Ketobacter alkanivorans: one gene and its partner. The main gene of each other region encodes a partner of the protein of the gene in region 2 in a complex. Links are inferred from orthologs where the notes say so. Each region holds a gene or a part of one and is shown on either strand. Other genes may lie near its edges.

What was found.
Region 1: the proteins of xseA (region 2) and Kalk_RS15340 are in contact, whole or in part, in a cryo-EM structure (PDB 8TXR), measured with the Escherichia coli proteins. The link is inferred for Ketobacter alkanivorans from one-to-one orthologs.

The regions. Positions count from the first base shown.
Region 1 is NZ_CP022684.1:3,596,704-3,600,959, reverse strand. Bases 759-3,455 are described here. They hold Kalk_RS15340 (exodeoxyribonuclease VII small subunit), read left to right. Parts: upstream 759-1,834; coding sequence 1,835-2,077; downstream 2,078-3,455. Other genes in these bases: dxs (1-deoxy-D-xylulose-5-phosphate synthase), read left to right, coding at 3,088-3,455; ispA ((2E,6E)-farnesyl diphosphate synthase), read left to right, coding at 2,078-2,974; pomA (flagellar motor protein PomA), read right to left, coding at 858-1,619; Kalk_RS15350 (flagellar motor protein MotB), read right to left, coding at 759-845. Also shown: more of Kalk_RS15350, read right to left, coding at 1-758; more of dxs, read left to right, coding at 3,456-4,256. UniProt on the Escherichia coli protein: Bidirectionally degrades single-stranded DNA into large acid-insoluble oligonucleotides, which are then degraded further into small acid-soluble oligonucleotides.
Region 2 is NZ_CP022684.1:1,277,470-1,281,232, forward strand. What follows is about bases 816-3,763. They hold xseA (exodeoxyribonuclease VII large subunit), read left to right. Parts: upstream 816-1,578; coding sequence 1,579-2,949; downstream 2,950-3,763. Other genes in these bases: Kalk_RS05400 (alpha/beta hydrolase), read right to left, coding at 816-1,263; Kalk_RS05410 (LysR substrate-binding domain-containing protein), read left to right, coding at 3,003-3,763. Outside these bases: more of Kalk_RS05400, read right to left, coding at 1-815. UniProt on the Escherichia coli protein: Bidirectionally degrades single-stranded DNA into large acid-insoluble oligonucleotides, which are then degraded further into small acid-soluble oligonucleotides.

The DNA of each region.
Region 1 (4,256 bases), 2.3 Mb from region 2 along the record:
CGCCGGTTACGACCCCGACTGGCCTCATCTTCGTTGGGCACCATCGGCTTGGTATCGGCAAAGCCCACCACCGTGAACTTGGTGGGATCCATATCGCTATTCTTCATCAGTTCATGGGCCACTGATACCGCACGACCGGAAGACAGCTCCCAGTTGGAGCGAAAACGGGCGGTGGAAATGGGCAGGTCGTCGGTATGCCCTTCCACCGAATAGATACCATCGATATCCTTAATTGCCTCGCGGATTCGATCCATAATCGGGATAAAACTGGATCGCAGCGTGGCCGAACCACTGGGGAAAGACCCCTGCTCCTTGACCCTGATCACGATGCGACGGTTGCGGGTTTCCAGCTCCACCGCCCCGCTCTGAATATCCTCTTTCATCGCCGCCGCGACCTCTACAGCGTCCGCCTGGGTCATGGCCACCAGTCGCTCCAGGATCTCGGCAGAGTGATCCGACGCTGCCGCTTTGGACTCATCCTGGGAATCCTCCCGCTCCTGCTTGTCATCGGGCGCACACAGCACTTCCAGAGTATCGCTCATGGTTTCCGTGGTGGACTGACGCACCTCATTGAGTGGCGTGGGCTGCGGCCGGCCGGGGGAGAACTCCTGGGCGATGATCGAGGTACCCTTGGGCATCTCCTTCATCTTGATCTGATCCTGCACCCCAAAGGCATCCTTCATGGAACCCGCCACTTGCTTGTATTTCTGAATGTCCATCTCCGAGAATGCCAGCAGCAGCACAAAGAAACACATCAGCAACGACATCAAGTCAGCAAAGGTAGCGAGATAGGCGGGAAGCCCTTTCGGGCATTCAGGGCAGTCGCAATCGTCTTCGTCAGCCATATATCCTCTCCCTTACGCCTCTTCTTCGCTGGCGCGCTTGGAGGCAGGCAGATAGGTTTTGAGCAGGCCCTGAATAACACGAGGGTTCTGACCGGCCTGAATGGCCAACAAAGCATCAATAATCATAGATTGAATGCGCGCCTCCTCCTCCGATCGCATGGCTACCTTATCCGCAACCGGCAGTGCCCACATATTGGCAATCATGGCACCGTACAGCGTGGTCAGCAGTGCCACCGCCATAGCCGGGCCAATGGCCTTGGGATCATCCATGGCAGACAACATCTGCACCAGACCGATCAGCGTACCGATCATGCCCATGGCCGGTGCCGTATCGCCCATATTTACGAAAATCGCTTTACCGGTGGCGTGGCGTGACAGGCCCTCCCGCATATCTTTGCTCAGAATACTCTTCACCACCTCAGGATCATGCCCATCCACCAGTAACTGAATACCCTTTTGCAGAAAATCGTTGGAGACCTCCTTGCCTTCCAGAGACAGCAGCCCGCCCTTGCGCGCCAGATCCGCCAGCTCCACCACCTCAACAATGATTTCTTCAGGCGAAGACAGCTTGGACTTGAAGGATTTGTTCATCACCTTCATGGCCCCCAGGAACTGCCCCAATGAGTACTTCGCCATGACGGCAAAAATCGTCCCCCCCACCACAATCAATATGGAAGGTATATTCAAAAAGATCATCACATCGCCACCGGTGACCATGGCCATCACCACAATCACCAACGCACCAAGTAATCCTATGAGGGTCGCTAAATCCACACCCCTACTCCATTTGACTAAAAAACGTTCAACATTTTGACTGAAAGTGGCCTACACAACTAAGTCTAGACAGGAATTGGAGAAATTCCGCAATCCTGACGTATTGTGATTTATTCTGGCACCGCATTGACCTCATCATCCCGATGGCCGAAACTTGCGCCCTCACACAAACACCGGCCACCGCGTCGCCCCAGCCCCACCCATCAGGAGACATCATGGCGAAGAAAAAAACCGCTATCGACTTCGAGCAATCCCTGCAAACACTGGAACAACTGGTGGAATCCATGGAAAGCGGCGACATGACCCTGGAGAAATCCCTGGAGGCATTTGAACAGGGCATCAAGCTCACCAAAGAATGCCAGCAGGCCCTGAAAGAAGCGGAGCAGAAAGTGGAAGTACTTCTGAATCAGAATGGCGAAGAGACACTGGCTCCATTCAAGGAAGAAGACGCCGGTTAAATGAACGAATTTCAGTTGGATCAGTATCTAAAACAGTGCCAGCAGCAGGTAAATCAGCGGCTGGAATACTGGCTGCAGCAGCAAAATGGCCTGGCTCCCCGTCTGGTTGAAGCCATGCGTTACGCCACCTTCAATGGCGGCAAGCGGGTGCGTCCGGTGCTGGCCTACGCAGCCGCACAGGCCGTAGACGGTGAAACAACCCTGGCCGACGACGTGGCCGCCGCCCTGGAAATGGTGCATTCCTACTCATTGGTGCACGATGACCTGCCCGCCATGGACGACGACGATCTGCGTCGGGGCAAGCCCACCTGCCACATAGCGTTCGACGAAGCCACCGCCATACTGGCCGGAGACGCCCTGCAATGCCTGGCCTTTGAAGTGCTGACCCGATCCCCGGTGTCCATGACAGACCGCACCCGCCTGCGGCTGATCCAGCTGTTGGCCACCAACAGTGGCACTCAAGGCATGGCAGGAGGCCAGGCACTGGATCTGGCCGCAGAAGGACAACAGCTTACCTTGCAGCAGCTGGAAACCATCCACCATCACAAAACCGGCTGCCTGATTCGGGCCAGCGTCGCCATGGGCGCACTCACCCGGCCAGAGGTGAACGAAGATCAGCTGCAAGCCTTGGATCACTACGCCCAGGCCATCGGCCTTGCCTTTCAGGTGCAGGATGACATTCTCGATGTCATTGGCGAAACCGAACAACTGGGTAAGCAGCAAGGCGCAGACCTGGCACTGGCCAAAGCCACCTATCCTGGCTTGTTGGGGTTGGAACAAGCCCAGCAACTGGCGCGGGAGCTGAGTGAAAAGGCCATCACCGCCCTGCAAAATTTTGGCCCATCAGCCACCCCACTGCGGGAACTGGCGCGCTACATCGTTTCCCGCAGCCACTGACACACAGGAAATTAACCCCTAAATTAAACCCGAACGTTATTTTTGGCTCCCAGACTCGTATAATGGGGGATTACCCCGTACCTGACCGGATTGGCATACAGGCAATCAATTTGATGTTTACCGAAATACCACTCACCCGTCCCAGCACGCCACTGCTGGACCTGATCGACAGACCCGCCCAGTTGCGCACACTGGATCAGGAGCTGCTGCCCCAGTTGGCCAACGAACTGCGGCACTACATGATGTATGCGGTGGGCAAGAGCGGCGGTCATTTCGGTGCCGGGCTTGGCGTGGTGGAACTCACCATCGCCCTGCATTACGTGTTCAACACCCCGGAAGACAAACTGGTATGGGACGTAGGCCATCAAACCTACCCCCACAAAATACTCACCGGTCGCCGGGATGACATGACCACCCTGCGTCAGCGTGGCGGCATTGCCGGGTTCCCCAAACGCAGCGAAAGCGAGTACGACACCTTTGGTGTAGGTCACTCCAGCACCTCCATCAGTGCCGCGCTGGGCATGGCCCTGGCCAGCCGCGCCCAAGGCCGCAACAACAGCAACGTGGCCATCATCGGCGATGGCGCGCTGACCGCCGGGATGGCGTTTGAGGCACTCAATCATGCCAGCCACACCAAGGCCAACATGATTGTCATCCTCAATGACAACGAAATGTCCATTTCCGAGAACGTAGGCGGCCTCTCCAATTACCTATCCCGAGTCTGGGCCAGCCGCACTTACAATTCACTGCGGGAGGGCGGCAAAAAAGTCCTCGAGAACATGCCCGCCGCCATGGAATTCGTGCGCCGCACCGAAGAGCACATGAAAGGGCTGGTGTCCCCCGGCACGCTGTTTGAAGAGCTGGGCTTTAACTACATCGGCCCCATAGATGGTCACAACCTGGATAAGCTGGTGACCTACTTAGGCAAGCTGCGCGAGATCCCCGGCCCCCACCTGCTCCATGTGTTTACCCGCAAGGGGCGCGGGTTCTATCCCGCCGAACAGGATCCCATCGGCTACCACGCCCTATCTAAAATTGAACCCAAACCCCCGGTAAAAAACGCCGCCCCCAAACCCAAGCCACCCAAATACAGCGATGTATTCGGCCAATGGCTGTGCGACATGGCGCAGCAGGATAAGCGTCTGGTGGGCATCACACCGGCCATGCGCGAAGGCTCCGGCATGGTAGAGTTCTCCAGGCAATTTCCGGATCAATATGAAGATGTCGCCATCGCGGAACAGCACGCTGTCACACTGGCGGCCGGACTGGCCTGCGAAGGGCA
Region 2 (3,763 bases):
ATTAGGTACTTCGATCCACGCATCTTTGCTGTTGTAGGTTTTGCCGTTGTAGATAGTGTCAACCATGGTCGCAGTGTCAACCAGGCCAGAGCTGGCAGAGAACACAGAGAACGCAGGTACAGTCATACGTGACATATAGTCATTGAAGTAGTAGTAGCCATCGCCAGGAGTACGGGCAGGTGGTACAACCAGGTTGCGGTTTTCCTGGCCATTCTGCCAATGCTCACGGAATTCACCGTTGATACCCCAATCAGCGTACTGAGCGATACCACCCAGATAGAAGCTGGAGAACGCGATACGGCCAGTGAAGTCTTCTACATATGGATCCATGTTCTCAACACTCCAGAAATCCAGAGCACCGAACAGGTCAGCCCAGTGAGGCAAGTAGCTGGGGAACGCATCCGCCAGGTTGCCGATGGTTACGAATACCAGATCAATTGCACCGGACGTAATGGCAGGTGGGAACAAAGACATAACCCAAGGCATTACCGCATCCAGATCAATCTGCACTTCCAAAGCCAGAATATCGAAGATCAGAGCGTTATCAATCAACCACTCATAAGCCAGGATAGGTGAGCCAGCAGGGTCAACACCCATGAAACCGGACACGTTGGCGTTACGCTGAGCAGCCAGTGCAGCACTGGACGTTACGTGAGGCAGATATTCACCAGCTCTCACAACGTTGGCATCCATGGTGATACCCTGGAGGTACAGGTAAGCACACAGACCACCGGTTGAGTGACCACCGATAACCGGCTTCTTGCCAGTCACGGAACGCACTTTGTCTACCGCAGCAGGGAAATCCAGGGCACACCACACGTCAAGGTCAGTGTTACCGTGGCCATTTTCACTGGCGTAATCATCACGGCCTACGCCACGATAGTTCATCATCCATACGTCATAGCCACGCAGATACAGATAGTGCGCCATGCTGAAGTATTTCAGGTTGTCATTACGGATGGTGGGATCGTTACGAGCCCAGGCAGGCGCGTCCGAAGGCAGCTCATAGTGGTAGCTGTTGAGCCAAGATGGAGAATAAACATCCCATTGGTTGTTGTTCAGAGTGATACCGTTAGCCAACAGGATTGGCATACCGGAACGATAGCTGTGATTAGGAGTCGGACGATAGCGCTTCATCCCAATTTTCACGCCATCGGCAGTCGTTGCATTATAAAGGCCTTCGACACCATTGCCGCCACAACCGGTTAATACGATTGCGACACACATCAACAGAGCACTGCCTAGTGGTCTTATCAGTTTCATAGATTACCCTACCCTAGATTCTTCTGTATTTAATATTGTTGTTATCCGCTTAGTTGTTTTCTGATCATTAATACATGATGTGCAGGATTAGAAAACTACTAAACCATGCTAACAAAGTTCAATTCGAGGCATTTGTATCCGTGGGACAGATAGGGCCAAGAGGTGTCCATTTCCAGCCAAAATTTACACAAAATAGCGTTTTTTATGTTAATGCTTGTAACCCGTAACTATTTACTCTGTAACAGGTTTTGCTCTGATCTTGCTATTAAATCAAGTGATCTAGCCCGAAATGACGTAATTGAGTATGATGCGGCCATGACTGCATACGATTCCGAAATTCAAACCCCCCAAGCTCAGCAGCGCCACGTATTTTCGGTGTCGGAGCTGAACAACAGCGCCAAGACCCTGCTGGAGAGTCAGTTTCCTGCCATTTGGCTGGAAGGCGAGATATCCAACCTGGCCCAACCCCGTTCCGGCCATATTTATCTGACCCTGAAAGATGACCAGGCCCAGCTGCGAGCGGCCATGTTTCGCGGTAACAACATCCGCCTCAAGTTTCGCCCCAAAGATGGCATGCAGGTTCTGGTAAGAGGCAGGCTGAGCCTGTTCGCCCCCCGTGGTGATTACCAGCTGATCATCGACCAGATGGAAGAGGCCGGGCTGGGGGCTCTGCAACGAGCCTTTGAACAACTGAAGACAAAGCTGGCCGAAGAGGGTCTGTTCGACGAGTCTCGCAAGCAACCGGTTCCCAGCCGCCCTGGCCGCATTGGGGTCGTCACCTCCTCCTCAGGGGCCGCCATTCACGATATTTTGTCTGTTTTGCAGCGCCGGTTTCCACTGACTGAAGTGGTGCTTTATCCCACCCTGGTGCAGGGTGAAGAAGCCGCTGCCAACATTTGTGCCGCCATCGCCAGCGCCAATCGACGCCAGGAATGCGATGTGTTGATCGTAGGCAGGGGTGGCGGATCACTCGAAGATTTATGGTGTTTCAACGATGAACGGGTGGCCCGCGCCATTGCAGGCAGCGCATTACCGGTGGTGTCGGCCGTGGGCCATGAGATCGACTTCACCATTGCCGATTTTGTGGCAGACGCCCGTGCGCCAACGCCTTCGGCTGCTGCAGAAATGCTAAGCGGCAGCGCCCAAGAACTGTTGGAGAGCATCCGCAGCTACGAAGACTGGCTCACCACCTACATAGGCCGCAGCCTACAGGAGCGACAACAACAACTGGACTGGCTCAAACGCCAACTCAAGCACCCCGGCAAGCGCCTGGAAGAACATGCCCAACGCCTGGATGAGCTGGAACTGCGCCTGCGCCAGTCCATCAAGCGTAAGTTGCAGTTGCAGCACAGCGAACTCGGCACCGCCCAGGCCCGCCTGCTGAGCCGCACCCCCAGCCACCGCATCAGCGCGGGGCAAAAAGATCTCGCCAACCTGGGCTCGCGCCTGCAACGCAGCTTTGCCCACAGCATGGAGGCCAACAAGCGGGATCTGCGCAACCTGGCACTGCGGCTCAATACGATCAGCCCCTTGGCCACCCTCAGCCGTGGTTACTCTATAACCAAGTCTGAGCAAGGCGACATCCTGCGCTCGGCCAGCCAAGTGCAACCTGGGGATTCCATTCGAACCCAGCTGCACCAAGGCACACTGATTTGCTCTGTGAATAAAGTAGAGCCCCCTGCCTAAGGCAACAAACTGCTACAATCAGATGATTCACATTCATCCGAGAACAGCATCCCATGGCATACAAGGGCCCCTCTCTACAGGCACTGCGGGTATTTCAGGTGGCAGCACGCCACCTCAGTTTTAAGCTGGCCGCGTCCGAGTTGAATGTCACTCCGTCTGCCGTGAGCCATCAAATCAAAGCCCTTGAAGAGCAACTGCAGTTCAATTTGTTCAGACGCCTGAATCGAGCCCTCAGCCTTACCCCGGCGGGGCTGGAATTGCTGGATGCCGTGGATCAGCATCTGTCCCAACTGGAGCGGGCCACCAACGACGTAATCCGCCGCCACGGCGCACCCTCCATCCGCGCCCATATCCTGCCCTTTATGGCCACAGAAATCGTGATCCCCAAGCTGTATCACTTCCAACAGGCCCACCCCGAGGTGGAGCTGCGCATTGAAACCAGTTACAGCGCCAGTGAACAGTTCACCCTATCCGGCTGCGATATAGGGGTACGTTTTGGTGACGGCAACTGGCCCGGACTGATCGCAGAGAAACTGATGGAAATCAGGGTAACCCCCGTGTGCTCACCGGAATTCCAACGCCAGCACCAACTGCAGACCCTGGCGGATATCAGGGGTAAAACCCTGATCAACCTGCCGATGGAGCCGGATCCTTGGCAACGGCTGGCTGAAGAAGTAGGCATGGCGCCCCTCCCCCCCCACCCAGAGCTGACCCTGGATAATTACCTCAGTAACCTTACCGCTGCGGAGCAAAACCTGGGTTTGGCCCTGGGGCTGCTACCCATGGCCTTTCCGTGGCTGCAGAAAAACCGCCT